DNA from 3 places in the Cupriavidus sp. GW821-FHT02F09 genome. Region 3 is predicted to be linked to each of the others. Evidence: predicted binding sites of a transcription regulator. Region 3 holds the regulator's gene; each other region holds the start of a gene.
The links. Region 3 encodes sigma-54, which starts transcription at its own class of promoters, with help from an activator protein. Its sites were predicted from a motif close to TGGCANGNAANCTGCTTT; they were not measured.
Positions count from the first base shown of each region.

Region 1: the regulator sigma-54 is predicted to act here: its motif matches at 2,239-2,256, upstream of AC07XB_RS16320 (collagen-like triple helix repeat-containing protein).
Region 2: the regulator sigma-54 is predicted to act here: its motif matches at 5,259-5,276, upstream of AC07XB_RS23975 (methanol/ethanol family PQQ-dependent dehydrogenase).

Region 1 covers NZ_JBWKVH010000012.1:151,128-161,162, reverse strand. The annotation lists gene AC07XB_RS16325 (collagen-like triple helix repeat-containing protein) at 199-1,716, opposite strand; gene AC07XB_RS16320 (collagen-like triple helix repeat-containing protein) at 2,419-3,594, shown strand; gene AC07XB_RS16315 (Flp family type IVb pilin) at 3,950-4,129, shown strand; gene AC07XB_RS16310 (A24 family peptidase) at 4,151-4,636, shown strand; gene AC07XB_RS16305 (TadE/TadG family type IV pilus assembly protein) at 4,724-5,188, shown strand; gene cpaB (Flp pilus assembly protein CpaB) at 5,271-6,242, shown strand; gene AC07XB_RS16295 (type II and III secretion system protein family protein) at 6,340-7,701, shown strand; gene AC07XB_RS16290 (CpaE/TadZ family protein) at 7,740-8,957, shown strand; gene AC07XB_RS16285 (TadA family conjugal transfer-associated ATPase) at 8,959-10,035, shown strand, end outside.
Region 2 covers NZ_JBWKVH010000024.1:40,271-50,305, forward strand. The annotation lists gene fae (formaldehyde-activating enzyme) at 1-386, opposite strand, end outside; gene AC07XB_RS23960 (ATP-grasp domain-containing protein) at 777-2,045, opposite strand; gene AC07XB_RS23965 (sigma-54-dependent Fis family transcriptional regulator) at 2,314-4,353, opposite strand; gene AC07XB_RS23970 (hypothetical protein) at 4,580-4,978, opposite strand; gene AC07XB_RS23975 (methanol/ethanol family PQQ-dependent dehydrogenase) at 5,406-7,214, shown strand; gene AC07XB_RS23980 (c-type cytochrome) at 7,317-7,724, shown strand; gene AC07XB_RS23985 (substrate-binding domain-containing protein) at 7,754-8,647, shown strand; gene AC07XB_RS23990 (hypothetical protein) at 8,682-9,332, shown strand; gene AC07XB_RS23995 (tripartite tricarboxylate transporter substrate binding protein) at 9,431-10,035, shown strand, end outside.
Region 3 covers NZ_JBWKVH010000008.1:102,188-112,222, forward strand. The annotation lists gene rapZ (RNase adapter RapZ) at 1-25, opposite strand, end outside; gene AC07XB_RS12065 (PsiF family protein) at 145-468, opposite strand; gene hprK (HPr(Ser) kinase/phosphatase) at 657-1,628, opposite strand; gene ptsN (PTS IIA-like nitrogen regulatory protein PtsN) at 1,664-2,119, opposite strand; gene hpf (ribosome hibernation-promoting factor, HPF/YfiA family) at 2,503-2,853, opposite strand; gene AC07XB_RS12085 (RNA polymerase factor sigma-54) at 2,903-4,378, opposite strand; gene lptB (LPS export ABC transporter ATP-binding protein) at 4,515-5,300, opposite strand; gene lptA (lipopolysaccharide transport periplasmic protein LptA) at 5,347-5,991, opposite strand; gene lptC (LPS export ABC transporter periplasmic protein LptC) at 6,046-6,672, opposite strand; gene AC07XB_RS12105 (KpsF/GutQ family sugar-phosphate isomerase) at 6,688-7,671, opposite strand; gene AC07XB_RS12110 (monovalent cation:proton antiporter family protein) at 7,823-9,802, shown strand; gene AC07XB_RS12115 (ribbon-helix-helix domain-containing protein) at 9,839-10,035, opposite strand, start outside.

The sequences.
Region 1 (10,035 bases), on a different contig from region 3:
GTAATACCCCTGGATCCGTAAAAATCAGCATGCGGCTTTAACGCGCTGTGCCAATGACGCCAGGGGTGCCGCTACCCTTGGCGCTGCTGCGTGGCCGATCGCGTTCTCTTTTAAAAGGGGCGCGTCGAACGCGCCCCCTTTTTTTAATTCTTACATGCAGGCGCACGAAGCGCGAAGCATGTATTGCCTGCTTGACACTTAGCGCTTGCCGCCGAGGCCGCCCAGCAGGCCACTCACGAGGCCGGTAACCGGCGCCAGTGCGTTGTTGCCCGAGCCGCTGCCGCTGCCTGCGCCATTGCCGCCGGTGACACCAGCGACGATGCCGGTAACCGGTGCGAGCGCATTGCCTGCGCCGCCACCCGAGGCACCGCCAGCTGCGCCGGTGACCGTGCTCACCACGCCGCTGACAAGGTTGGTGACAGGCGCGAGCGGGCTGCTTGCGCTGCCGCTGCCGAGGCCGCCGGTGAGGCCACTGACCAGGCTGGTGACGGGCGCGAGCGGGCCGCTTGCGTTACCACCGCCCAGGCCGCCGGTGAGCCCGCCCGTCAGGCCGCTGACCAGGTTGGTGACAGGCGCCAGCGGGCCGCTTGCGTTGCTACCGCCCAGGCCACCGGTGAGCCCACCGGTCAAGCCGCTGACCAGACTGGTGACGGGCGCGAGCGGGCCGCTTGCGCTGCCACCCGTCAGACCACCCGTGAGGCCGCCCAGCAGGCTCGTGACCGGCGCCAGCGGGTTGCCAGTACCCGTGCCGCTCGGGTTGTAGGCCACGCCGCCAAGCGCGGCCACCGTGCTGCCCGCGCCAGCGACGATGCCGCCCACGCCCGACACCAGCGGCGTGTTGGTCTGCTTGATTGTGTTGCCCGCCGTGGCCAGGCCGCCGCCAAGCGTCGCCAGGAGATTGTTGACCGGAGCTCCCAGGCCGGTTGCCGCCCCGAGCGTCTGCGTGGTGCTGGTGAGTTGCGAGGTGAGCGGCACGATGAGCCTGCTGACGCCGCCGGTGAGCTGCTCCACGGGGCCGGTCGAGAGGGCCGCGCCGAGCTGGGCGCCCGCGCCATTGACCGCAGTGCCGACTTGCGAAACCAGTGAGCCCACCGGTGTGGTGACGGCTGCCAGGGGCGACAGCGGACCGCTGCCCAGGCCGCTGACGAGCGAGCCGGCGTTGGTCACGGCATTGCCCACCTGACTGACTACGCCGCCGGTGCTTGCCACCGTGGTGCCGAGCGGGTTGGTGGCATTAGGGATGTTGCCCAGGCCGTTTTGCACGCCGTTGCCCAGGGTGCTGACCGCGGCGCCGAGCGAACCGACCACGCCACCCAGGCCATCCTTGGATTGGGTCGAGAGAATCGGCAGGTTGGTGTTCTTGATCTGCGTGCCGAGGTCGCTCACAGCGTTGCCGGCGGAGGTCACGACGCCACCCGCCTGATCGACGATCTTGCTGGTCGGCGTCAGCGCGGCCGTGTTGCCACCGTTATTGCCACCGTTGTTTCCGCCATTGTTGCCGCCGTTGTTCCCACCGTTATTGCCGCCGTTGCTGCCACCGCCCGTGCTGGCGTTGGTGCCGCTGCCGCCGGCGGTGCCTGCGCTGGTACCGCCGCCATTGCCGGTGCCCGCACCACTGCCGGTATCCATGGACGTTGTGCCACCACCACTTGCGCAACCGCCAAGTGCCAACAGCGAGCCGAGCAGTGCCGTGATGAGGATCTGTTGAGTACGCATGACCTTTTCCCTTTTTTCTTCCCGTCGTGAAATCACGGAGCGCGTGGCGCCTGCCGTGGTGTCACTCCATAGCGCAAAGGGTGTGCCAGTGCGTGCCAGCATGCCGCCGGCTCGTGCGCGGACGCCGGATAAAAACGCGCCAAGCCTTGCCGCGCTTGGGTTTGAAGAGGATGAGACATAGCCGGTAAAGGACCAGACATGAGCGCGCTGTGCGGTGTTTCAGTGTTACGCGTTACGTAACGCCGCGGCGCCCATACGGAACAACGCGGACTTGTTCCCTGCGCCGCTGCCGCATGCCACCGTGTCGGCAACGTGTGGGCAGGCGGTGCGTGCGCAGTTGCGCATCGGGAACATCGAGGGGGGAACATGTTACGTAGCACGTAACACGCCGCGCGGCTTGGGGGCGCCTTGCTGTGCAACGTGACGCGTGACTGGCCCATGTTCGCCATCCCGCGTCAATCAACGGTTTGCGCGGCGGCGCCAGCGGTGATGGCCTGCCTTGCCGACAGCGTGCCATGCAGCTGGCACGCAGCTTGCGGTATTGACTCCCGACAAGCGCGGCGCACAGCGCGGCGCGGAGCAAACGCCCTCGTCGTAGTGCGGTATTGCGTTCCGCGCTCAAGGCTTCGCATGCATCGTCCAAGAGCCAATTCGATTGCAGTTCCAAAGGAGAACCTTCCGCGAGGAAGACCAGGAGATCCCATGAAAGCGCATTTCGCCCCGATGTCATCCATGACCCTCGCCTGTGCCGCCGCACTGTTGCTGCTGGCAGGTTGCTCCTCCGGCGGATCCGGCAGCGGCGTGAGCCCCAGCGCCGTCACGCCAACCACGCCCCCTCCGAATACACCGGCTGCGACGCCCGACACCACGCCCACCGCCAAGGTCACTGAAGGCGTGGGCAATACGGTGGTGGCAGCGGGCAATGCGGTGAGCGATATCGGCAAGCAGATCCAGGCTGCGCAAGTGCCGCTGCTGCCTGACGCCACGCGCAACGCGCTCGGCGGCGTAGTGGTAAATGCGGGGAACACGGTTGGCACGCTAGGCGTGGGTGTGCGCGACGGCCTTGGCAAGATGGGTGCAGTCACCGATCCGCTTGGCATCACCGTGTCCAGCACGGGCAACGTGGTGCAGAAAGCCGGCGTCACGGTATCGAGCGCGGGCGATCTCGTGAGCAGCCTCGGCACCGGGCAACTGGCGCCGCTAGGCGCGGTGACCACACCCGTGGGCGGCCTGGTCAATCAGGTTGGCGGCGCGGTGACGATGGCCGGTGGCAAGCTCGGCGAGGCGCTCTCGACCGGCCCCGTGGCGCAAGTCACCGGCAGCGTGAGCAAGGTGATCGTGCCGCTGACCACGCAGGTCACCACCGCTACGCAAACGGTTGGCGGAGCCACCGGCCTTGGCGCGCCGCTGGACAAGCTGCTGGCAACCCTCGGCAACTCCGTGGCCAGCGGCGGCAGCCTGCTGACCAATACCCAGGCCCCATTGGTCTCCAGCCTCGGCGGTGTCGTGACCGAGGCCGGCAAGACCGTCGCCGGGGCCGGCGTGCTGGTGCACGGCAACGGCACCGGCGGCAATCCGCTCGGCGGGTTGCTCGGCAACCTGCCTCTTGGCGGCATCGCGGGCGGTTCCAGCTCGGGCACGGGCGCAGGCGCGGCAGGCATGCTGGCTCCCGTGACAGGCTTGCTGGGGGGCGTGACGGGTGGTGCTGCCGCGGGCACTGGCACTGCCGGCGCGCTGGGACCTTTGGCCGGTTTGCTGGCGCCTGTGACGGGCGTGCTGAGCGGCGCGCGCAACGCTGCAGCGGGTGCGGCTACGACGACATCGAGCACGCCGAACACGCCGGGGCTGACCAATCTGCTCGGTGGCCTGGCTCGTTAATTGTTGATCTGAATACGTCGAATACGTCGATACGTCTTTACGGTGCGCAGTTGTCCTTACCCCGCGGCTGCGCATCCTTTTACATCACACCGCGCCAAATGGCTCACCCGAACGGGTGTGGTATTTGACGCGAGTAGAACTTTTGCTCTTTAAAAAACACTGTTTTCAAACGGACGTCAGCCATTATGCTGAGACAACTATAACTCCAAGGGGGGGTATGGTTGATACATGGCTTTGATCTATAAATTGTTCACCAGCGTTACCGCTCGGTACTAACCTGGCCACAAGAGCGAGGCGGTATCGGAGGGGTAAGCGGACGCTGCGTGATGACATAAATTAAAATCGGAGTGACATCATGAAAAACGCTTTGGCACGCTTTCTTCGGGACGAACAAGGGGCAACTGCAATCGAGTACGGGTTGATTGCAGGACTCATTTCCCTGGCTCTTATCGGCACGGTCACCCAACTGGGCCTCGACATCAGTGGCATGTTCACTGGCTTGAGCGGCAAGGTTAAGGGCATTCTTGGTACCTAAGTGTTAGCCCTAGTTGCCGCGTTGTTCTGCGCGGCAATCATCTGGACCGATTTCGCTTATCGCAAAGTACCAAATGCCGTGCTGGTTGCCACGATCGCGGCAATCGGCGTGGCGCTTGCGTTCGGGCCGGCTCTCGAGCCTAGGCTGGCTTCCCGGCTGCTCGGCTTTCTGGTGGGCCTGCTGGCCATGCTGCCGGTTTATGCACTCGGCCGCATGGGCGCGGGCGACATCAAGTTCTTCGCCGTCACAGGCTTGTTCACTGGCCCCATGGGGCTGGTGACGGTATGGGTCGTCGGCAGCCTGCTGGCGCTTGCGCATGCTTTGCTGGTGCGCATGCAAGCTGGCGCGGTCTGGGCTGTATGGCGAGACCATTTCGCAAGCTTGCTGCAGCGAGGCGGCGGCATGAGCGTCCCCGGTGCGGTGCGCCATACAGCGGAGGAGCGCGGCATTCCGTACGCCGCGTACCTTGCGATCGGTTTGTTGGTCTGGATGATTTTGGGAAGGTAGCTGCCGCGCGGGCGAGGGGCTGTTAGCCAACCGCCTGTCGCCCGCGCCACCGGTCGGCGCAAAAAGTAAAAGATAACCGGGTGAAGTATGCCATTGCGGGGAAACCATGCCGTGCGGACGCGCTCGTCCGGAACGGCTGCGCTTGAATTTGCCATCGTGCTGCCGGTTCTTCTGGCTGTCGTGATCGGCATTGTCTATTTCGGCATCGTGCTGGCCCTGCAGCAGACACTGACACTTGCTGCGGAAGAAGGTGCCCGTGCAGCCCTGCGTTACCCCAGTGGGGCATCGGCCAATAACGCGGCTGCCACGCAAGCCTTGCGGGTGAGCGCGGCTTCGACGACGGCTTTGGCTGTGCTGCCTGCCTCAATCAGCAGCGTCATTCCCACCGCCAATATTGCGCAAGTTGTCTCCTGCGCCAATCCAAGCGGCTCGGTATGCGTGACGGTAACGCTGAACCTTCCCTCAAGCGCGATCTTGCCGGTCATACCCGGGGTACCGATTCCCACAACGCTGACTGGCAGCGCGACGGTGCAACTGGCACCTGACACATGAGGATCTGCCCACGCCACGAGCGGATGCCGTTTGTCGACATGTGCCTAAGCCAGATTCCATTTATCCAAACCAGAGAGTTCGCATGACCAGCAAACAGATCCGCGTGCTTGCCATCGCGCTGCTCGTCCTTGCCGCGTTGCTGGCGTTGCTCGCGTGGCGCGTGGCGCGTACGCCGGCCAAACCAGCGGAGCCCGTAATGGCAAGCATGCAGTCGTATCCGGTGGTGATCACAGTGAAGCCGATCGAAGCCGGCAAGCCGGTCCCCGTCGACGCGCTCAAGGTAGAGCAATTGCCCATCAATCCGGCGGGGGCTTACACCGAAGTGGCCCGCGTGGCAGGCCAGGTGCCGCTGGTTGGCATCGGCGCGAACGTGCCGGTACTGGAAAACCAGCTGCTGGCGGGCCTTGCCACTCAGGTGAAAGAGGGCGAGCGCGCGGTGGCGGTTGCGGTCGATGAAGTGATTGGCGTTGGCAACCAGGTGCAGCCGGGCGACTTTGTCGATGTGTTCGCGGTGTTCCGCCGCGATGGCCAGGAGATCGCAGGCAGCCAGGCGCGCATGCTGCTCGCGCGCCTGCGCGTGCTGGCCTATGGTGCGGGGACGGTCAATGAAGCCGCCAAGCCCCCGCCCGAGCAAATGATGGCGCGCCGCGAAGGCGCGAAGACCGCCGTGCTGGCAGTGCCGGTGGCCAACGTCGGCAAGCTGGCTATCGCACAGCAAACCGGGCGCCTGTTGCTGGCCCTGCGCAATCCCGACGATCCGGATGTTCCCACCGAAGGCTTGTTTGAGGATCCCGCACCGGTCATGCAGGCAAAGACGCAGGCAAAAGGCGGGGCGCCTGCCGCAGCGCTGGCGCCATCCGATCGCGCAATGGCAGGCGTTGCGCTGGCAGGGATCGCGGGTGGGGCACGAGGTGAAGCGCTTCCTGTCAAGGCAGCGCCATCGCCTGTCCCGGCACCTGCAGCCATCGCGCAGCGCGCCCATGGCGCGGGCGCGAGCAGCGTCGCGCAAAACAGTGTTGAGATGATCCGCGGCGGCAAGCGCGAGATCGAATGAAGCCAGGCACGCCGTCGTGGTCGAAGCATGCCTCGTGCACGCCCGCCGGATTGCATTTGGATTGGTGTTTTCAGTGTTACTTCTGGATAGTCGATTGATGAAATCCATTCTTGCCGGGGCCGCCACCATCCTGGCCGTCTGCTGCACCGTCCCCGCGGCGTGGGCGCAGCAGGCCGATGGCGGCGTGCGTGATCTGAGGCTGGTGGTGGGTAGCCAGCGTGAGCTACGTCTGAACAAGCCACTGGAACGCGTGGCGATCGGCAACCCTGCCGTGGCGGATGCGTTGCTGCTAAAGAGCGGCTCGGGTGCCAACGGCGTGCTGGTGGTGGCCAAGAAGCCGGGCGCTACCGAGCTGATGGTTTGGCCGCGTGGCGAAGCCGCGCAAACCTACCGGGTGCAGGTGGATGCGACGCGAGGCGAGTCCGGCGATCCCGACGTGACAGTGTCGGGCGGGGGCGCACTGATCAGCGGCGAGGCGCGTGATGCGCAGGCTTCGCTGCGCGCCCAACTGGCGGCGCGCTCGGCCACCGCTACCGCCGAAGGCAAGGGTGGTGTGGTGATCGATCGCTCCACGATTCCGGTCAGCAGCACGGTGCAGGTCGACGTGAAAGTGGTCGAGGTCAGCAAGACCGTGCTCAAGGAGGTGGGGTTCAATTTCTACCGGAACAACGGCGGCTTCGCCTTTGGCACGTTCTCCCCGTCGTCGCTGAACAAGTTCACTTTCACACCGCGAACGGACTCCACGCCGGGTTCGCTCAGTGCCGACATCAGCTCGCCGATGAGCAGTGCCTTCAATCTTGTCGCGGCGTCATTCTCGCGCGGGATCTTCGCCAACCTGAGCCTGCTTGAGAGCAATGGCATGGCGCGGGTGCTGGCCGAACCGAGCCTGGTGGCGCTGTCCGGGCAGAGCGCGAGCTTTCTTGCCGGCGGGGAGATCCCGATCCCGGTGCCGCAGGCACTCGGCACGACCACCATCCAGTTCAAGCCCTTCGGCATTGGCCTGACCGTGACGCCCACCGTGCTAGCCAAGGATCGCATTGCCTTGAAGGTGGCGCCTGAAGCCAGCGATCTCGATCCGTCACGCGGCATATCGATCAACGGTGCCATGGTGCCTGCCATTGTCACCCGCCGCGCCGACACCACGGTGGAACTCGGCGATGGCGAGAGCTTTGTGATCGGCGGGCTGGTCAGCCGCACCACGGTCAGCAACGTCAACAAGGTGCCTTTGCTCGGCGACCTGCCGATCATCGGCACCTTCTTTCGCAACCTGAACTTCAACCAGGAAGACCGCGAGCTGATGATCGTGGTCACGCCGCGCCTGGTGCGCCCGCTCGCCAAGGGCGCGGCGGCTGTGGCCGCGGTCAGCGAGGATGGACGCACCAGCGGCAACCCCAATGTGTGGGGCCGGTATGTGCTTGGCGAATACGTCGATCCGACGCTGCCAGGGTTTTCAAAATGACATTGGGCAAGCAGGACGACGGCGCAAGGCAGGGTCAGATGGACTTCTTCCTGTTCAACACCGCACAGCCGGAGCCGCGCCAATGGCTGGCCAACGCGCTCGGCAACCTGGGCCGGCTGGTCGTCGAGGCTGGCCCGCAGGATGCCTTTGTGGAGCAGATCGCCACGGTCAATCCCGGCATGGTCTTCCTGCATTTTTCGCGGGAGCAGGCGCTGGCATCAAGCCGGCTGGCCGAGCACGTGACGAAGCTGTACCCGGGGCTGCCGCTGGTGGCGGTGGGCAACGCGGGCGAGCCGGACATCATGCTGGCGGCGCTGCGGGCTGGCGCCAAAGATTTCATCGACATGACCGCGCCGCCGGCCGGCGCGATCGAGATCGTGCGCAGGCTGCTGGCGGTGCGCGGCCACGCGGAGCCGGCGCGCCGGGGCAAGGTCGTGGCGGTGCTTGGCGCGCGCGTGGGCGTGGGTGCCACAACGCTGGCTACCAACCTCGCGGCAGCGGTGCGCAAGCGCAGCCATGGCGAAGTGCTGTTGATGGACCTGGGGCTGCCGTCGCGCGACGGCTCGTTGTATATGAACATCAGTCCCGGCTTTCACTTTGTCGAAGGCGTACGCAACCTGCGGCGCTTCGACCAGGTTTTCGTGCAGACGGCGCTGGCGCGCCACGGCAATGGCGTGGCCGTGTTGCCGCTGCCGGCCACGCTGGCGGAGATGCGGGATATCTCGTTCATGGAGGCGCTTGGGCTGCTGAATCGCCTGCGCGCCTTTTTTGACCTGCAGGTGGTGGACCTGGGCGGCTTTAGCAATGTCGATTTCATGGCGCACCTGGTCAAGGCCGCCGACATGGTGGTGTTGGTGGTGGACCAGAGCGTCGGCGCCATCGTCTCGGCTGCGGAGTTGCTCCAGGAGTTGAAGAAGCGCGAGGTGGAGCGCGAGGACCTGCACTTGCTGGTCTCGCGTTTCGAGGCGCGCCTGGGCGTGGACGCCCAGCAGATCGCGCAGCGCCTGGAGGCGCCCTCGGTCGGCACCTTGCCCGACCGGCGCGAGCCGCTGGTGCTGGCGCTCAACCGTGGCGTGGTGCTGGCCGATGACAGCCCCGCCGATCCCTATGTCCGTGCCATTGGCCAGTTGGTGGATCGGCTGGGATACCGTGCCGGCACTGCAAGCGAAGCTGGCTTGCTGGGCCGGGTAAAAGAAAAACTGCCCGAAGCGCTACGCGCCATGCGCGTGATACGCGCTGAGCGGGCTGGGAACTGACATGTCGCAAGCCATCGAATTCTCCGATAACTCCGCCGCGCCTTTTCCTGCTTCGCAGGAATTCCAGAACATCAAGGAGGCGGCCCATGAGCATCTGCTCACCCGCATTGAGGAGCTGGGCGCGGAGTTCGGCCGCTGGTCGCGCACCGCGATCAACCGCTTTGTCGACCTGGAACTGGAGAGCTTCATGCGGCTGCGCCGCATCCCCATCAACGAGGCCGAGCTGCATCAGATCGCCGAGGCGCTGACCAAGGAGCTGGCGGGCTTCGGTCCGATCGAGGACTTGCTCAACGACCCGGCGGTGGAAGACATCCTGGTCAACGGGCACCTGGACGTCTACGTATCCCGGCATGGCGTGCTGGAGCGCATCCCCGTGCGCTTTGCCGATAGCGGGCATCTGCTGCGCATCGTGCGCCGCATCCTGGCGCCGATCGGCCGGCGGCTGGATGAGTCCAATCCCATGGTCGACGCACGCCTGCCGGATGGCGGGCGCATCAACGTGGTGATTCCCCCGCTGGCGCTGGCCGGACCGGTGGTGTCGATCCGCAAGTTCCGCAAGGACCCGCTGACGCCCGCGGACCTGCAAGGCCTGGGCACCATGAGCCCCGAGGTCAACGAACTGCTCGAGGCCGCCGTAAAGGCCCGCTGCAATATCCTTGTCAGTGGCGGCACCAGTTCGGGCAAGACGTCGCTGCTCAATGCGCTGGCCACCTATGTGCCCGACGGCGAGCGCGTGATCACCATCGAGGACACGGCGGAACTGGCGCTCAACCATCCGCACGTGGTGCGGCTGGAGAGCCGCCCTGGCGGCTTCGAAGGCACGGGCGTGGTGTCGATCCGCGACCTGCTGCGCAACAGCCTGCGGATGCGGCCCGACCGCATCATCGTGGGCGAGGTGCGCGGCGGTGAGGTGCTGGAAATGCTGCAGGCCATGAGCACGGGGCACGATGGCTCCATGGGCACCATCCACTCGAGCAGCCCGCGCGAGTGCCTGTACCGACTGGAGATGCTGGCCGGCTTTGCCGGCTTCCAGGGCAGCGAGGCCAGCCTGCGCCGGCAGATCGCCAATGCCATCGAC
Region 2 (10,035 bases), on a different contig from region 3:
TTGGTGTCGTCCTCGGCCTGCCAGTGGATGAACACGCCCACGCTGATAAACAAGTCGTCGGCTTCGGCGGCGGGAATGGTGCCGTCTTCCACGCTATCGGCCACCGCCATTGCAACGCCGCGCTGGGCCGGGCCGAACATCTGCACGGCCTGCTTGGCGCCCTTGATGGTGACCTTGTTGAATAGCACGGTATTGGGCTTGGCCTGCAGGTTCGGCGCCACCACGGCGAGCAAGGAGGTGAAGCCGTCCTTGTTGTTGGTCAGCGCGTTGCAGAAGGCGGTCTCCGCAGCCGAGCCGCGCGGCCCAAGGATCAGGTCGATATGCGCGACCTCGTTGCCGTCGCCGACCAGCGATTCTCCAACACGAACACGATCAATTTTTGCCATTTGCGAGTCTCCCGGATAGAGGATGTTCAGGAAAAGAAAAGAAGGCGCAATGTGTCCCCCCGGGCTTTACCTAACACGTTCCATGCCAAGCCGCGGCGCGGCGCGAAAGGCGGGTCGGCAGGACAGAGCCCAAGGGCGATAGGGGCTGCGGTCATTGCGCTGGCGGCGGTGAGAGCGGCGCAGATGGATGGCCGCCGCACAGGCGTCTGTGCCAGACGCGTGCCTGATGGGTGACACTCTGTGCGAACGGCAAGTCGTGCTTGCACATGCGGCGTGAGAGGCAGAAGCGGGTCGAGACGGAGAGTGCTTACGCACCTGGCAGGCGCGCAAGCTTCCGTGCGGCAGCACTTGGGGATCCGACGGTCGGGTTGGGAGCCCGGCAGGGGCTGGCTAAGCGTGCTGGTGCAGGCTGTGAGGGCCGCCGGCAAGCGCCGTGGGGATGCCGCTGGTGCGGCGGAGTTCATCGTTGCGCGCCATCAGCAAGGACTGGATTTGCTCGCAGCGCCGGTGCAGCTCGACTTCGGTTGCGGCCTCCGTCAGACCGGTGGCGGAAACCGAGCAGAAGGGGTGGCCGGCAGCCACATAGCTGCCGGGAGCGGGAATGTCGTGGCACCAGCCAGTGCGCATCAGCGCGGCAGTGAGCGTGGCGTTGATCTGCGCGGGGTCTTGCGCGAAGACCAGCTGGAAGCCGCGCACGCCGGCCCGCCGCGCCACCGGCAGCTCGGGCGTCTCGCCGCGGCAGGCCTGCAGGTGCGCGTGCATCAGGCCGAGCGGATAGGCATCGGCATAGAGCGCCATGCTGGCCGGCGGCCGCGGGTTGACTTCGAGCACCATGATGTCCGGCGCCTCGAACAGGAAGTCGATGCTGTTCAGGCCGACCAGGCTGGTTTCGCGCGCGACGCAGTGGATGATCTCGACGAGGCGCGCGGTGGTGCTTGCCGGCAGCATCGCCGGGCCGGCAGCGCCGTGGAACAGATAGGGGCAGTCGTGGTGTGAGCTGATGCGCTGCAGGCTGATGCCGACTAGCTGAACGCCGCGGCGGTGAGCAACAAATAGCACGGACATCGGCAGGCCGGGGCTTTGCCGCTGGAAATACCGGGTGGCTTGGGCGGCGTCTGCAGCGCAGGCATCCGTGCCGGCCAGCTGGCGGATATGCCAGCCGCCGGTGCCGCCGACAGCTTTGCACAGCCAGCCTGCCGGATCGCGCGGCATCTCCATGGTGGTTTCCGGATGTGGAATGCCGAGCGCGGCCAGCAGCCGGAAGAAGGCACTGGGCTGCTTGACGCCGCGCACAGTGGCGGCGCTGTTGCCGAGCAGCGGCACCAGCGCGTGGCCGGCTTCGAGCAACTCGGGCAGTTGTTCGAAGCCGCTGCCGGCAACCCAGCCAAACGGATGCTCCGTGTCGCGCAGCCGGCGCAGCGCGGCGAGCACGTGCTCGCCGTCGACCGCCATCGACCCGGTGGCGCCGATCGGCTCCCAGCGCGCCGCGACATGCCGCGTGTCGGCATCGCCGAACAGGTCCAGGGCGGCCACGCGCAAGCCGGCTTGCGCTGCGGACTCGGCCATCATCCGCGATGACAGGGCGGCGACGATGAGGGTCTGGGAGGGCATGGTGGGCCAGGGTAGATCGGAGCGCATTTCGCGGGCGGGCTTCGGCATCTCGGCTGCGATGCTGAGCTCGAAGAGGTGCTCGCATTCGCTACAAGAGCAATCGGCATGCCAGGCGAGCCACGCGCGTGGGGTTTGGGGCGAATCGGGCCTGTTGCAAGCGGTAAGGCCTTGCACTGTCACGGTCTTTGTTCTGCTTTTCACACAGGCTGTCACGCGTCCGGCGGCGCTATTGGACAACGGCGTGATCAGTGGGATGGGTAACGGATACGAGGGGGCTGCCAGCCCCCCTCGGTGCGGCACGCGCAGGGCGGCGACGCTACGACTGCTCGGACGTTTCGGCCTGCGCCAGGTTGATATGCAGCCGATGTATCTTGCGGTACAGCGTGTTCCGGCTGATGGAGAGCGAGCGGGCTACAGTGCTGACGTTCCAGCGGTGCTTGTGGAGCAGGCCGAGGATGGTGTCGCGTTCGTTGAGCTGGATGGCATTGAACTGCGCCAGCGCCTTGGCCTCATCGTCTGGCATTTCGGGCTGTGCCGCCATGGCCGGCTCGCGGGGCACGCTGGCTTCTCCCGCGCCTTGCACAATTTCCGCCGGCAGGTGCTGGCAAGCGATGGTTTCGCCGTCGCACAGTGCCAGGGCGGTGCGCAGCACATGGCGCAACTGCCGGAGATTACCGGGCCAGGGGTAGCGCAGCAGCGCTTGCACGGCGTCCGGCGACAGCGTCGGTGCCTGGTCCGGCTCCGCCTCCTCGGCGAGGATGTGCTGCATCAGCGTGAGCCGGTCGGTGCGCTCGCGCAGCGGCGGCAGGCGCAACTCGATGCCGTTGAGCCGGTAGAACAGGTCTTCGCGGAACTGGCCGCTCTGCACCAGTCCGGCCAGGTTGCGGTGGCTTGCGCTGACCAGTTGGAAGTCGACCTTGACCACCGTCTCCGAGCCGAGCGGCGAGACCTGGCGTTCTTCCAGCACGCGCAGCAGACGGGACTGTAAAGTCATGGGCATGTCGCCGATCTCGTCCAGGAACAGCGTGCCGCCGTTGGCCTGGATGATCTTGCCGCGCCGGCCTTCGCGCTGGGCGCCGGTAAACGCGCCGGCGCGGTAGCCGAACAATTCGCTTTCGATCAGGTTCTCCGGCAGCGAAGCACAGTTGATGGCGACAAAGGCGCGCTCGCGCGCCGGGCTCATCTGGTGCAGGGCATTGGCGAAGACCTCCTTGCCGCTGCCGGTCTCCCCGTGCAGCAGGATGGGGATGCGCCGGGTGATCACGCGCTGCGCCAGCCGGACCTGTGCTTCCATCTGCGGGTCGCCAAAGGCCAGCCTGGTGGACGGTGCCACCGTGGCCGGGTCGCGCGGGACGGCCGCCAGGGGGGCCTCGCTGGCCGCTCGCGGCGCAGCTTGGGCGCTGGCCGCTCTCGCGCCGCCACCGGTGCCGAGGTTCGGCTGCTGGGCCACCATGAAGAAGCGGTTCGACGCGCTCGCGCGATAGACCGGCACCGGATGGAAGGAGTTGCGCGCGCACCGCGCCAGGATCTCGTCGAGCGAGGTCTTGAAAAATTCGTCGATCTGTTTGCCGAGCAGGGCGGACAGCGAGCGAAAATCCAGCTGAAACAGCGCGCTGCGATTGGCTGCCAGCACCCTTCCGCTGTCGTCGACCGCGAGCTTGCCTTCGTGCAGGGTGTTGACGAGTTCGGGGCGGCTGTGGAAATGGATCTGGTGTGCGTGCTTGAAACGCTCATCCATCAACCGGTTCTCAATCATCTGGCGGGACATGCCGACCAGCACCAGAGAATGCTGCTGCAGCAACGGCGAGCGGCTGGTGACATCGAGCACGGCGGTCAGTTCGCCACGGTCGTTGAAGATCGGCGAGGCCGAGCACGTCAGCGAGGTGTACTGCGCGAAATAGTGTTCATTCTGACGCACCGCGACCGGCTCGGCTTCGATCAGGCAAGTGCCCATGCCGTTGGTACCGGCCTCGCGCTCGCTCCAGACCGCACCGGTGCGGAAGCCCAGGGGCTCCACGTCCTGCGAGAACCCGACCGACGACACCATATGCACGATGACGCCATCCACATCGGTCAGCACCACGGCCAGCTCGGGATCGGCGAGCTGCTGGTAGAGCGTGGTCATCTCCAGCTTGGCGCAGGCGATCAGGTCGCTCATGCGGTCGCGCCGCTCATTGAACTCCGGCTGGGTCAGGATCGGAGGCATGCGCTGCTGCGCAGGGTCGAGCTGGAAGTCCCGCAGGCAGCGCGCCCAGGAGCGTGTCACCACGGAGCTGTTCTGCGTGCCGCACAATTGTCCATTGACGACATTGAGAATCTGCGCGACATGGTGACTGGCGGACTGAAGTGTTGTCACCGAGCTCCTCCTTTAGCCTGCGGGCTCTTTTGTGCGGTGCAATCTGGCGTGGCGCGAACTGTTGCGATGCCATAGCCGCAGTGCAATCGCTGCGATGCAATAAGGAAATCGGCGCCTGTAGTTCTGCTGATGGAAGCCGATCTTTTGTCAAGAGGTGACACTATAGGCCGGACTTCCGATCGCATCAACGGGGCGGAAACCCTCAGATGCCCCGGCTGCGCCGAATTCAGCGCGCAGCGCGCGTCGCCAACGAAACGCCGCAGGCGCGCAGCGCATCGTCCTGGACGCCGCGATAGCGTTTGGCTGCGTGCTTGCCGTATTCCGGATCGCGGAATATCGCGCCCCCTTCACCGCCGAGCGTGGCGTACTTTGCGAAGGTAGACGATTCGACATACTCGTCGTATGGCAGCTGCGCCGCGATCCGGTCGATCGCGCACGAACACTTGTGCAGATACACGTAGGCACCGCCGTTCCTTGCCATGCACTCGCCCACATATTCGACGCGGGCGGTGGTGGGGTAGTTGTTGGCGGGCAGGTCTTGAGCGGTTTGCGCGGCGACAGGAACCACGGTCAAAGCCGCTAGCACGCAGGCGAGCTGCCGGAGGCCGAAGATGGAGGGCTGCATGTGGGGATCTCCTCGTTATGTGCGCTTTCTTTGCAACGTCTTGTGCAATCTTGTCCCAATAACGATGCAAGTCGCGCGCCATCCCGCCACGGCGGCACGCGAACCCGCTACGCCGGCTTTCTGGTCCAGTCCTGACACATATTGTCCCGGCCTCGCGCCTCAGCCTGGAACGAATGCGAGCGCATTGCACCGGCCGGGCCACGCAGCGCGAATGCCCGCCTGGGACGAAGCGTTCAAGACCAACCGCACACTCGCTTCGCAAGCGGCGACCGCGCGGCTCGGGCATGGATCGTGCAGAAGCCTGCGCGGCACCTTTCCGACGGCTGCCAGGTTCGCAACCCGCGCAATCAGTTTCAGTTGAAGAGCCAAAGGCGGCGCGCAGGAAGCGGGATCCAGACTTTGTCACGTAAAGAAAGACGGAGGAGACATGATATTCCGGACCATGATGGTGGGGATGGCGATGCTTGCCACAACCACCGCGTCATTTACCGTACGCGCGGATGCCGAGCTGGACAAGCTGGTGGCCAATCCGGCCAACTGGGCAGCGCAGGCTGGCGACTATGCCAACCATCGCTACAGCGAGCTCAAGCAAGTCAACGCCGGCAACGTGAAAAACCTGCAGGTCGCGTGGACGGTGTCCACCGGCGTGCTGCGAGGCCACGAAGGCTCGCCGCTGGTGATCGGCGACACGATGTTCATCCACTCGCCGTTTCCGAACAAGGTGATCGCGATCAACCTGAAGGACCAGTCCTTCAAGTGGAAGTACGAGCCCAAGCAGGAAAACAACGTGGTGCCGGTGATGTGCTGCGACACCGTCAACCGCGGCCTGGCCTACGGCGACGGCAAGATCCTGCTGCAGCAGGCCGACACCACCCTGGTGGCGCTCGATGCCAAGACCGGCAAGGTCATGTGGACCGTCAAGAATGGCGATCCCAAGGTGGGCGAGACCAATACCAACGCCCCGCACGTCTTCAGGGACAAGGTCATCACCGGCATCTCCGGCGGCGAGTTCGGCGTGCGCGGCCGCCTGCTCGCCTATGACCTGAAGACCGGCAAGAAAATCTGGACCGCTTTTAGCACCGGTCCCGACAACGAGCTGCTGTTCGATCCCGCCACCACCATGACCTGGACCGACGGCAAGATGGCGCCGGTCGGCAAGGACTCCTCGGTCAAGACCTGGAAGGGCGACCAGTGGAAGCTGGGCGGTGGCACCACCTGGGGCTGGTATGCCTACGATCCCAAGCTGAACCTGGTCTACTATGGCAGCGGCAATCCGGGCACGTGGAATCCGGCGCAGCGTCCCGGCGACAACAAGTGGTCGATGACGCTGTTCGCGCGGGACCTGGATACCGGCAAGGCCAAGTGGGTCTACCAGATGACGCCGCACGACGAGTGGGACTACGACGGTGTCAACGAGAATGTGCTGGCCGACCTGAACATCAAGGGCAAGAAGGTACCCACGCTGGTGCACCTGGACCGCAACGGTTTCGGCTACACGCTCAATCGCGAGACCGGCGAACTGCTGGTGGCGGAGAAATACGACCCGACCATCAACTGGGCATCCAAGATCGACATGAAGAGCGGGCGCCCGGTCGTCAATGCCAAGTACTCGCCCGCCACCACGGGCCCGGATGTCAACGTCAAGGGCATCTGCCCGTCGGCGCTCGGCACCAAGGACCAGCAGCCGATGAGCTACGACCGCAAGTCGGGCATTTTCCTGGTGCCGACCAACCACGTCTGCATGGACTATGAACCTTTCCAGGTCGAGTACACAGCGGGCCAGCCCTATGTGGGGGCGACCCTGTCGATGTACGCGACGCCGAAGAGCCATGGCGGCATGGGCAACTTCATTGCCTGGGATGCCGCTGCCGGCAAGATCCTGTGGTCCAAGCCGGAGCGCTTCTCGGTCTGGTCCGGCGCGCTGGCGACGGCGGGCGATATCGCCTTCTATGGCACGCTTGAAGGCTATGTGAAGGCCGTCAATATCAAGGACGGGAAGGAGCTGTGGAAGTTCAAGACCCCCTCCGGCATCATCGGCAACGTCTTCACTTATCAGTTCGAGGGCAAGCAGTATGTCGGCGTTTATTCGGGCATCGGTGGATGGGCCGGCATTGGCATGGCGGCCGGGCTGGAGAAGTCGAACGAAGGCCTGGGCGCGGTAGGCGGCTACAAGGATCTGGCGAAGTACACCGATCTCGGCGGCACGCTGTTCGTCTTCGCGCTGCCCACCACCTGATGCCAGGCTTCTCCATCCCCACGACACATAATCTGGAATAAGTAAGTGAGGGGGGCGGCCCGGCGCGGCCGCCTGCCTCGCGCCCCCACAAGGAGTGAAGAGATGTTCCGTTCCTCAATGGTGATTTTTGCTCTGCTGGCCTGCACCGTGTGCGACGCACAAAGCAAGAGCGACACGGCGCAATCCGCGGCGCCCTATAAGGTAAGCGAAGGCAACAAGGTGGACACCAATACCCTGCAAGGCTGGAAGACCTGGCGGGCCATGGCGTGCGAGCGCTGCCACGGCGCGCAGCAGGAGGGCATGGTCGGTCCCTCGCTGGTCGAGTCGCTGAAGAAGCTGTCGATGGACGATTTCCACAAGATCATGATGGAAGGCCGGATCGACAAAGGCATGCCGAATTTCGGCGGCTCCGACATGATGCAGAAGAACTGGCAGAACCTGTATGGGTATCTCAAGGGCCGCTCGGACGGCAAGATCCAGCCGGGCCACGTCTATCCGGCCGACAAGTGATAACAGGGCCGGCGGACAGGAGTCGACGGATGCGCGATACGAAACTGGCACTGAAGGCAATGATGCTGGCGGGCGCCCTGGCGGCCCTGCCCGCCGGGGCGCAGGCGCCGCCACCGGACAAGTTGTTGCGAGTCTGCGCCGACCCGAACAGCCTGCCGTCGTCGAACCAGCGCGGCGAAGGCTACGAGAATAGGATCGCCCAGGCCATGGCCAAGGACATGGGCAAGGAGGTCGCATACACCTTCTTCCCGCAGCGCATGGGCTTCGTGCGCAATACGCTGCGGGCGAAGGATCCCGATACCGGAAGCTGGAAATGTGACTTGATCGTTGGCGTGCCCAAGGACTACGAGCTGACGGCGAACACGCGGCCGTATATGCATTCGACCTATGCGCTGGTGTTCCGCCAGCGCGATGCGCTGCGCGGGGTGGTCACGCCGGAGGATCTGCTGAAGCTGCCGCCCGAAACCCTGGGCAAGCTGCGCTTCGGCATCTTCTCGCGCGCGCCATCGGTGGACTGGCTGCTGCGTAACAAGCTGTTCGAGCAGGCGGTGGTCTACCAGCAGCAGAGCGGCGATCCTGACGAGGTGCCGGGCGGCGTGGTCGAGCGCGATCTGCTGGCCGACAAGATCGACATCGCCATCCTGTGGGGACCCATCGCCGGCTACCTGGCTCGCCAGCATGCCGGCGCTGCCGAATGGGTGATGGTGCCGTTCCGGCCCGACCCGCAACTCAAGTTCGATTACGAGATCGCCATGGGCGTGCGCTTTGGCGAAAAGGCGTGGAAAGATGAAGTGGATCGCTGGATTGCCGGCAACCAGGAGAAGATCAATGCGATTCTCGCCAGTTACCGGATTCCCCTGGTGGACGACAAAGGCAATCCGGTCGCGGGTCCGTTCCCGTCCCCGTCCCCCAACGGGCGCTAGGCACCGTGTTGTTGCTGCGCTGCTGTGCGGCATCATGGGTGCCGTGGCGGCGCCCGCCGGCGCCGCCGACGATCCCATCAAGCCGGCCGAGCAGTTGCTGTTCATGGCCGACCACTTGAAGACCGTGCGGGTTCCCGCCGATCTCGTCTACCGCTTCGACAAGGGGGGCAGCCTGGTGCCGGCAGGCAGCGATGAGGTGCACGTCAGGTTGTCGCGCGGCGGCAAGGGCGTGAGCGCGATCGTCAGCGATGCCTCCGGCACCATGCCATTCGCGGTCGAAGCGCCGCTGCGGGGCAATCCGGTCATCCTCTATTTCCTGGAGAAGGATATCGGCGAAATGCGCCAGCTGACCGGCGGCCAGCCGCGTTATTTCCAGAAGCGGATCCGGCTCGCGCTGGCGCAGGGCCCGGCCATCACCCAGGTGACGGCGGAGCTGGATGGCAAGCCGGTGCCGGCTCGGCAGATCGTGATCCAGCCCTACCTGGACGACCCCAACCACGCCCGCTTCGAAAACCTGGTCGGCAAGCGCTACACCTTCGTGTTGTCCGACCGCGTGCCCGGCCAGGTGCTGCTGCTCAAGAGCGAGGTGCCGGGCAAGGTGTCGGGAGAAACACCGGACCAGGCGCGGGACTTCGCGCGTCCGGTGCAAACCGAGACTTTGCGCTTTCGCGGCACCAAACCATGATGAATCGTGTGAATCGAATGCATGGGAAGCACGCAAGCGAGCGTCGCAGGTTCCTGCGGGCCGGACTGGGCGCGCTTGCCGCGCCGCTGCTTGCTGGCATGGCGGGCCGAGTCCCGGCCAGCACGGGCAGCATGGCCGACAGGTATCCGTCGCGGCCGATCACGCTCATCGTTCCCTGGCCGGCGGGCGGCGCGACCGACATCACGATGCGGATCCTCGCCGAACTTGCCAGCCCGACGCTTGGCCAGCCGATCGTGGTCGAGAACAAGCCCGGCGTAGGTGGCACCCTGGTGGGGCCCGCGCTGGCTGCGGCAAAGCCGGACGGCTACGTTATCGGCCAGTTGCCGTTGACGCTTTATCGCCTGCCGCACCAGCAGAAAACCAACTGGCAGCCACTGCGCGATATCCAGCCGGTGCTGATGATCTCGGGCGTTACCTTCGGCATCCTGGTCCCGGCCGACAGCCCACTGCGCAGCCTGGGCGACCTGCTTGACTGGGGCCGCGCACACCCGGGCGAACTGACGGTGGGTTCCACGGGGATAGGTACCACGGCGCATCTCGGCATGGAAGACGTCCTCTCGCGCAACGGCATCTCCTATGTGCATGTGCCGTATCGCGGCACTGCCGACCAGATGCTGGCGGTGGCCAATCATTCGCTGATGGCCGGCGTCAATTCCACCGGCTTCGCGCCGTTCGTGGCGTC
Region 3 (10,035 bases):
TCCCGGTGATAAGTATGATGCGCATAGCACGACAAGCATAACATCAGGTGATGACGCCGTCATGACGGCGCCGTGCCAGAAAAAATGGCGAACCGAAGAGGTTCGCCATTTTTACACGTCCGCGCCGCAAGTGATGCCGGTAGCTTACTTGGACAAGCAGTCGCTCATGAAGGCCTTGCGCTCGTCGCCCTTCTTGCCGGTGGCCTGGGCGTTGCAGGTCTTCATCTTTTCCTGCTGGCTGTTCTTGGCGGGTGCGGCCGCGGGCTTATTGGACAGGCAATTGCTCATGAAGGCCTTGCGCTCATCGCCCTTCTTGCCGGTGGCCTGCGTGTTGCAAGCCTTCATCTTGTCCTGCTGGGTGTTAGGTGCCGCCGGTGCCGCGGGTGCAGCGGCCGGTGCATTCTGGGCGAAGGCGCCGGTGGCAAAAAGCGGGGCTACCAGCACGCACATCGCGATCAATTTTTTCATGCTTGCTCTCCTGGCTGTGGAAGACTTCATGGCTGCTGGCCTGTCGGCTCGGCAACTCGGGGCTGGGCCCAATGCCCATTACTGCACAAAACGGCCTATGCCCCAATCGCGTTGACCATCGAAGCGCGGCCGGATGTAAGCAATTGAAAACGGCCCCGTCGTGGTCGCATGGCGTGGGCCCGCCAAACCTAGAGTAGCCGGCCCTGACCCCGCGATGCGACATCGGCCTGCATCGCGGCGCGCTGGCGGTCCATGAAGTCGCGCAGCGTGTCGATGCCGCGCAGGCGCAGGATGGTGTTGCGCACGGCGGCCTCGACCAGCACGGCGAGATTTCGGCCGGCCGCCACCTGGATCTTGACCATGTGGATGGGCAGGCCGAGCACGTCGAGATACTGGGAGTCCAGCGGCAGGCGCTCGAATTCGCCATCGTTGCGGCGAACCAGTTGCACCACCAGCTTAAGCTTCATCTTGCGGCGTACCGCAGTCTCGCCAAAGATGGTCTTGATGTCGAGCAGGCCCAGGCCGCGCACTTCCAGCAGGTTCTGCAGCAGCGGCGGGCAGCGGCCCTCGATGAAGTCCGGCCCGAGGCGCACGAAATCGACGGCATCGTCCGCGACCAGCCCATGTCCGCGCGAGATCAGTTCCAGGCCGAGCTCGCTCTTGCCCAGGCCGGATTCGCCCATCACCAGCACACCCATGCCGAGGATGTCGAGGAATACGCCGTGCATGGTCACGCGCGGCGCGGAAATGCGCGACAGATAGAGGCGCAGGTGGTCGATCACCGCGGCCGAAGACACCGGCGTGGTGAACAGCGGTGTGGACGAGCGCGTGCAGCGCAGTTCCAGGTCGGGCGGCGGCTCCATGCCGTCGGCGATCACCAGGAACGGCGGCTCAAGCAGGATCAGCTCGCCCATCTGGCGCTTGCGCATCTCGTCATCGAGGCGCTGGTAATACGTGATTTCGGGCTTGCCCAGCACCTGGATCCGGTTCGGGTGGATCAGGTTCAAGTGGCCGACGAGATCGGCCGCGGACGTGGCTTCACGCGCGAACTCGACATCGAAGGCCCGGTCCGCGCCCTCCAGTCCTGCTACCCAGGAGAGTTTGATATCGGCTGCGTTGTCGTCGAAGATCGACTGCGAGGTGACGCCAGTGAGTTCCATTCGGGTGCTTTCAGGGACGGGCTTTCAGTGCCGGATCAAGGGTGCCATTGCGTCAGCAACTGGTGCACGTCGTCGGGGGTGGGCAGGGTAGCCAGTCCTTCGCGCATCTCGCGGTCGGACAGCAACTGGGCGATCTCGGAGAGAATTTCCAGATGCTGCTGGGTGGCCTGTTCGGGCACCAGCAGGAAGATCAGCAGCGCGACCGGCTTGCCGTCGGGCGACTCGAAGGGGATCGGCTCAGCCAGGCGCATGAAGGCGGCCAGTGGCTGCTTCAGTCCCTTGATGCGGCCGTGGGGGATCGCAACCCCCGCGCCCAGGCCGGTGGACCCGAGCGACTCGCGGGCGAACAGGTTGTCGGTCACGGTCGCGCGCGCTACGCCATGGTTGTTCTCGAAGAGGAGCCCGGCCTGTTCGAACACGCGCTTCTTGCTGGTGACGCTGACGTCGAGGTTGATGTTGCCGGGTGGCAGCAATTTAGCCAAACGATTCATGTGGAATGCGCAGGGTTTTCTAGTAAGCAGGCCCGGGGCCAGGAGGCGTCCCACCGGGCGGAAAGAGGTAAAAAACCAAGGCCCGAGGTTTCCACCGGGTGTCCCCCCATGCCGGTGTCGGGCGTCTGGCCATTATAGAGCAGGCCCGCTTCCGCTTTGTGCATTGCAATAGCCGATGCGCTCAAGCGGTGCTGCATGCACCGGAATGGCTAGGCCGGTCAACCATGTATTGCACAGCATACACTGGTACATATGCGTTGCGGAATCCCCTGTGTGGCCCGATCGGGTAGGCTGCAACGAAAAAGCCGCGCTCTGGGCGCGGCTTGATTCCATTTTTCAAGGGACTGACACCGACGGCCCGGTATGTGGGCCGCCAGGCACGGTCATTGCTGCATCTGCGATGCGGCCATCTGATACTTGACCGCTTCACGGTCGTGGCTCTGCACGCGATCCTTGTGGCGAATCACCTGCCGGTCGAGCTTGTCGACCAGTGCGTCGATAGCGGCATACAGGTCTTCATGATGCGCTTCGACAAAGATGTCCTTGCCCTTGAGATGTAGATTGATTTCCGCGTACTGCCGCCGGTCCTTTTCTTTTGTATTGTCGACAGAGAGCAGCACACTTACGCCAATGACTTGATCGAAATGCCTGACGATACGCTCCAGTTTCGTTTCCACGTACTCACGCAGAGGGGGCGTGATGTCCAAGTGGTGTCCACTGATCTTGAAGTTCATAGCGTTTCTCCTTCTGAAAGAGCTGCATCAGGCAGGCGATGCAGCTCGGCTACAAAGTCTTACGGAGATTGACCGCGGGAATCTTGAGCGCTTCGCGGTATTTGGCAACGGTACGCCGTGCTACCACAAAGCCTTGCTCGCCGAGCAATTCGGCAATCCGGCTATCGGACAAGGGGTTCCTAGCGTCTTCGGCTCCTATCAATTGCTTGATCAACGCACGGATTGCCGTTGATGAGGCCGCGCCGCCGGTTTCTGTGGATACGTGAGAGCCAAAAAAATACTTCAGCTCGAAAGTCCCCATCGGCGTTGCCATGTATTTATTGGTAGTCACCCGAGAGATGGTGGACTCGTGTAAACCCAGTGTATCGGCAATCTCCCGCAAAACCAAGGGGCGCATCGCAATTTCACCGTGGGTGAAGAAGTTCTTTTGACGTTCGACAATGGCTTGTGCGACGCGCAATATCGTGTCGAACCTTTGCTGGATATTCTTGATCAACCAGCGTGCTTCCTGCAGCTTTTGCTGCAGTCCGGCCGCGCCTGCATCGCCTTTTGCACCGCGCAAAATCTGCGCGTACATGTCGTTGATGCGTAGCCGCGGCATCACATCCGGGTTGAGGTGGGCGATCCATCCGCCGCTCAACTTTCGAACAAAAACATCAGGCACCACGAAGTCCGCTTCTGGCCGGCTGTAGGCATGGCCAGGATAGGGCGCGAGCGAGCGGATCAGTTCATGTGCGGCCTTGAGTTCCGGTTCGTCCACTTGCAGCGCCTTTTTAAGGCGCGTGTAATCGCGCACCGCCAGCAGCTCGAGGTGGTTGGTGACGATGCTCAGCGCCAGTTCGCGCTGCGGATGCTTGAGCCTGCGCAATTGCAGCGCCAGGCACTCGGCGGCGTTGCGTGCCCCGACGCCCGGCGGATCGAAGCTCTGCAGCAGCGTGAGCACAGCCTGGATCTCGTCGACCTCGAACTCGAGCTCCTCCGGCAGCTCGCTGCAGATTTCCTCGAGCGTGGTGCTCAGGTAGCCGTCATCGTCCAGGGACTCGACCAGGAAGATAGCCAGCCCTTTGTCGCGCAGGGAAATCTTGAGCGGCGCCAGCTGTTCCATGAGGTGTTCACGCAGCGTGGGCTCGGCGTCGCGCAGCTGCATCGGGGTTTTTTCGTCGTCTTCGCCTTGCGGGCGGCGGGCGAAGTCGTCCAGGCTCCAGTCGCTGCCGTAATCCTCATTGCTGTCGGAGTAGCTGTCGTCGGCTTCGGGGGCGCCATCGGGACGGTTTTCGCTGGTGCCCTGGCCATCGGCGGGCGCTGGCGCGGGCGCGCTCTGCAGGTTCACCGAGCCGTCCGAGGACACGCGCAACGGGCTGTCCAGCCAGTCGTTCTCACGCTCGAGCAAGGGGTTCTCGGTCAGCGCCTGTTCCACTTCCTGCTGCAGTTCAAGCGTGGACAGTTGCAGCAGCCGGATCGACTGCTGGAGTTGCGGCGTAAGCGCGAGATGCTGCGAGAGGCGGAGCTGTAGCGACGGTTTCATGCGACCTATTTTATGCCCAACTTCCGTACTGATGGAACGGAAATTGCTATCGCTGGTGTCGCTATGATCGTTTGAAGGATAAAAGGCGACACCGAAGCCGCCCGGGGGGGCGATGCGCGGCAGGCGCCGCGCGCCCTTACATGCGGAAGTTCTCGCCCAGGTAGACCTTGCGCACCGACTCGTTGGCGATGATGTCCTCAGGCTGCCCGGACGCCAGCACCGCGCCTTCGCTGATGATGTAGGCGTGGTCGCAGATGCCTAGCGTCTCGCGCACGTTGTGGTCGGTGATCAGCACGCCGATATTGCGTGCCTTGAGGAAGCTGACGATGCGCTGGATTTCGCCAACCGCGATCGGGTCGACGCCGGCGAAGGGCTCGTCGAGCAGGATGAAGCGCGGCGCGGAGGCCAGCGCGCGGGCGATTTCCACGCGGCGGCGCTCGCCGCCGGACAGCGACAGCGCCGGGTTGTCGCGCAGGTGGGCAATCTGCAGGTCATCCAGCAGGGTGTCCAGCCGGCGCTCGATCTCGGCCTTGCCCAGGGGTTTGCCATCGTTGAGCTGCAGCTCCAGCACTGCGCGGATGTTCTCCTGCACATTGAGCTTGCGGAACACGGAGGCTTCCTGCGGCAGGTAGGACAGGCCCATGCGCGCTCGCTCATGGATGGCCAGGCCGCTGATGTGCTTGTCGTCGAGCACGATATCGCCCTCGTCCAGCGCCACCAGCCCCACGATCATGTAGAACGACGTGGTCTTGCCCGCGCCGTTGGGGCCCAGCAAGCCGACCACCTCGCCGCTCTTCACGTCGAGCGACACGTCCTTGACCACGGTGCGCGAGCCGTAGCGCTTCTTCAGGTGGCGCACGACCAGCGTGCTGCTGTCCTTCAGGGTGGCGGGCTGGGACGGTGCGGTTTGGGTAGCGGTCATGAAGGTGAAGTCAGAATCCGTGGATCAGGGACGTGGCGGCGTCAGGTCAGGGGTTGACGGGGGCAGCTGCCGGCTTGAGCGGCAGCGGATTGGCTGCGGCACCGCTGGCGGGCTGCTCCTGGCGCGGCGACAACACGGCGCGCACGCGGCCCGACGGGCTGCCCGCGGTCGCGTTCTCGGCGCCGCCGCTGGCCGTGTAGAACTCGTTGCGGCTGTCATAGGTGATCACCGCGCCGCGGATCTCGTCGACCAGCTTGGCGCCGGCCAGGCGGGCCATGCGGGCGCGCCCGATCAGCTTGGACAACTCCTGCTTGCCGTCATATTCGATGCGGTCGCCCCAGCCATCGATGTACTCGTCGACGTTGTCGCGCTTCTGGCGGATATAGGCTTGCTTGCCGCCCTTGGAGGTCGCGACCGCGTACTGGTAGCCCTCGGGATCGGTACGGACTTCGGCTGCGTCGGATTTGAGCACCATGGTGCCCTTGGTCAGCACCACGTTGCCAGTCAGTACATAGACCTGCTTGACGTCATCGTAGCTGGCATTGTCGGCCTCCAGGACCAGCGGCTTTTCGCGGTCGGCCTTTTCGGCGCTGGCGGGCGCGGCCAGCGTGAGGCCCAGGACGGCGGCCAGCGTCAGCAAAGCGGCCGTGCTGCGGCGCAGACAGGACGAAGTCGTCGGGAATGGATTCATGTTGGCGTGATGGCGGTTGACGCGGGCGGTTGGTGCCCGCGGGCGGCTTCGGGGCTACTTCGTGGGACTCGCCGGCGGCGGCCCCGTGATGATGGTGCCGCGTACGTTACCCAGCAATTGTACTTCGCGAGTGACATTGTTGAAGACCAGGCCGTTGGCGGTCATCACCGACGGGCCGCGGGTCAGCTTGACAGCCTTGTCGGTCTTGACGATGTCATCGTTCACCAGCACCTGGAAATACTCCGAGGCGGCCGTCATCTGCGGATCCTTGGCGGGGTCGGGGCCCTGGGTACGCACGATGAAGGCATTGCCGAACAGGTCGATGACCGAGCCTTCCGCGTTCATCGTGCCGCGATCAGAGTGGCCGGTGACGGGCGGACGGTCGATTTCATAGGAGCGCATGGCCGGGCGTGTCACTTCGTAGGTCTGGTCGTCCTCGAAGTGGATCATCTTGTCGCCGGTGAAGCGCAGCTTGGTGTTGCCGTCCTCGGCAAGCTCGGTCGCGGAAAAACGGATCATGTAGTAATCCGGTTCATGCTTCTTGCCTACCGGCCCGGTGTCCGCTTCTTTCGGGGAGTTGACCTGCACCAGCCAGAAGGTGCTGCCCGCCACCAGTGCCATCAGCAGCAGGGGCAGGGCTCGCATGGCAAGCCGGCTCAGGGAGGACAGGATTTCCCGCATAGGCATGGGCTGGCCTCAGATGACCTTGGCGCGGGTCAGGTCGTGGATGTGGAGCGCGCCGACCAGGCGCCGCTCTGCGTCGACCACCAGCATCTGGTTGATGCGGTTCGCCTCCATCACCTGCACGGCTTCCACGGCCAGCTGGTCCGGCCCGACGGTATGCGGTGTGCGGTGCATGACCTCGCTGATGGGTACGGTCTTCCAGTCGCGCGGGGTTTCAAGCAGGCGGCGCAGGTCGCCATCGGTGAAGACGCCGATCAGGCGGTCGTCCGGGTCCACCACCGCGGTCATTGCCATGCCTTTGCGGGTGATTTCCATCAGGGCCTGTGCCAGCGGCGTGCTCTCGCGTACCTTGGGCACCGCGTTGCCGCTGCGCATGACGTCGCGCACGTGGGTCAGCAGCTTGCGCCCGAGCGCGCCGCCCGGATGCGAGCGGGCAAAGTCTTCCTCGCCGAAGCCGCGGGCATCCAGCACCGCCACCGCGAGCGCGTCGCCCATCGCCAGTGCGGCGGTGGTGCTGGCGGTCGGGGCCAGGTTGAGCGGGCAGGCTTCTTTTTCCACGCCGGCATTGAGGTGCGCGTCGGCCAGCTGGGCCAGCGTGGAGGCGGGGTTGCCGGTCACGGAGATGAGCTTGGCGCCGATGCGCTTGACGATCGGGACAATCGAAAGCAACTCGGCGGTCTCTCCGGAATTGGAAAAGGCGATCAGCACATCGTCGCGCGTGACCATGCCCAGGTCGCCGTGGCTGGCCTCGGCCGGATGCACGAAAAACGCGGGCGTGCCGGTCGAGGCCAGCGTGGCCGCGACCTTGCGGCCGATGTGGCCCGACTTGCCGATGCCGGACACGACGACGCGCCCGCTGCAATTGAGCGTCAGTTGCACGGCTTGCGCAAATCCGTCGTCCAGGCGGCCTGCGAGGGCAGCGACGGCGTCGGCTTCGATCTGGAGGGTTTCGCGAGCGAGCCTAAGTGCTCGATCCGCATTGAAATTAGCTATCATGGCGACGAAGTATACCAACGAATGCGATGGCGCTTGGGCTGTTCCTGGGATCGGGCGGCCGGGGCGGCCATCGCGCTTGCCGTAATCCGCCGGCAGGGCCGCCCGCACCGGGCCGGCCCGGTGCCCGGCGCGGCGTACCCTGACCCTGTCGATGCACTCTCCGCTGGACCTTACCCTTGTCCTGCTGGCCGCCGCCGTGTTTGGCGTGGTCGCGTTTCGCATGTTGCAGTTGCCGCCGATGCTGGGGTACCTGGTCGTGGGCATCCTGATCGGGCCGCATGCGCTCGGCCTGGCCAGCGATACCGCGCAAACCAAATACCTGGCCGAGTTCGGCGTGGTCTTTTTGATGTTCTCGATCGGCCTGGAGTTCAGCCTGGGCAAGCTCAAGGCGATGAAGCGGCAGGTGTTCGGCCTGGGCGGCTCGCAGGTGGTGCTGTCGCTCCTAGCCGTGATTCCGGCGAGCTGGGCGTTCAACTGGCTGTTTCCGCTGTCCTGGCAGGCCTCGGTGGCGCTGGGCGGCGCGCTGGCCATGTCATCCACCGCCATCGTGTCCAAGATGCTGTCGGAGCGGCTGGAGCTGGAGAGCGAGCACGGGCGCAACATCATCAGCATCCTGCTGTTCCAGGACCTGGCCGTGGTGCCGCTGCTGATCGTGATCCCGGCGCTCTCGCGCGATCCGGGCGACCTGATGATGGCGCTGGGCCTGGCCACGGTGAAGATCGTGGTGGCCCTGAGCCTGATCTTCTTCGTCGGCCAGCGCTTCATGAGCCGCTGGTTCCACATCGTGGCGGCGCGCCGCTCGCAAGAGCTGTTCATGCTCAACCTGCTGCTGGTCACGCTGGGCATGGCCGCGCTGACCGAGCGGCTAGGCCTTTCGATGGCGCTGGGCGCCTTCATGGCCGGCATGCTGATCTCCGAGACGCCGTATCGCCATCAGGTGGAGGAGGACATCAAGCCCTTCCGCGATGTGCTGCTGGGGCTGTTCTTCGTCACCATCGGCATGCTGCTCAATATCCATGTGGTGCTCGATCACTTGTGGCTGGTGCTGGCGCTGCTGGTGGTGCCCATTGTCTTCAAACTGGTGCTGATCTCCGGCCTGGCCCGCTTGTTCGGTTCGCGCCAGGGGGTGGCGATCCGTACCGGCCTGGGCCTGGCGCAGGCCGGCGAGTTCGGCTTTGTGCTGCTTAACCAGATCGACGGCCTGAACCTGGTCGACCCGGTGCTGATCCAGGTCATCCTGGCCTCGATGCTGTTGTCGATGCTGGCGGCGCCGTTCCTGATCCAGTACAGCGACGCCATCGTGCTGCGCTTTACCGCCAACGAATGGCTGATGCAGTCGCTCAACATGACGCGCATCGCGGTGCAGAGCCTGCAGACCGAGAAGCACGCCATCATCTGCGGGTTTGGCCGCAGCGGCCAGAACCTGGCGCACATGCTGGAGCGCGAGGGCATTACCTATGTGGCGCTGGACCTCGACCCGGACCGGGTGCGCGAAGCCGCCGGCGCGGGCGATACGGTGGTGTACGGCGATGCCGGCCGGCGCGAGGCGCTGATCGCAGCGGGCCTGCATCGCGCGGCCGCCTTGATCATCACTTACAACAACACGCCCTCGGCCCTCAAGGTGCTGCACCATGTGCAGGAACTGGAGCCGGCGCTGCCCGTGATCGTGCGCACCATGGACGACTCGGAGCTCGATATCCTGCAAAAGGCGGGCGCCACCGAGGTGGTGCCGGAAAGCATCGAGGGCAGCCTGATGCTGGCCTCGCACGCGCTGGTGCTGCTGGGCGTGCCGATGCGGCGCGTGGTGCGCGGGGTGCAGGAGGCGCGCGATGCGCGCTATAGCCTGCTGCGCGGCTACTTCCACGGCCGTGACGACGAGGAAGACATGGTGGAGCGAGAGTCCGTGCGGCTGCACTCCATTTCGCTTGGCCCGGAGGCCACGTCGGTGGGGCGGCGCCTGGGCGCGCTCGGGCTGGACCGTATCGGGGTGGAAGTGACGGCGGTGCGCCGGCGTGGCATCCGCGCGTTCGATCCGGAGCCCGATACCGTACTGGAGCCGGGCGATATCGTGGTCTTGCGCGGCCAGCCAGAGGCGCTGGAAGCGGCCGAGGCGCGCATGCTGGCCGGCTGAGCCTGCGCTATGCGCTCAGTGGCCGCAAGTTCGGGTTCATGCCGCCACGCGGCTGCCGGTGTGCGCCTCTTCCGCCCACGATGCCGGCAGGCCCTCTAGCACGGAGCGCGCGTCGAGCGAGCCGATCGGGACGCGCGGGTCGGCGGGAATGCGGCCTTCGCCTTGCAGCATCAGGTAGCGCAGGCAGCATACGCGCAGGAAGGACGTGAAGTTTGCCGCCTCGCCCCGGTAGG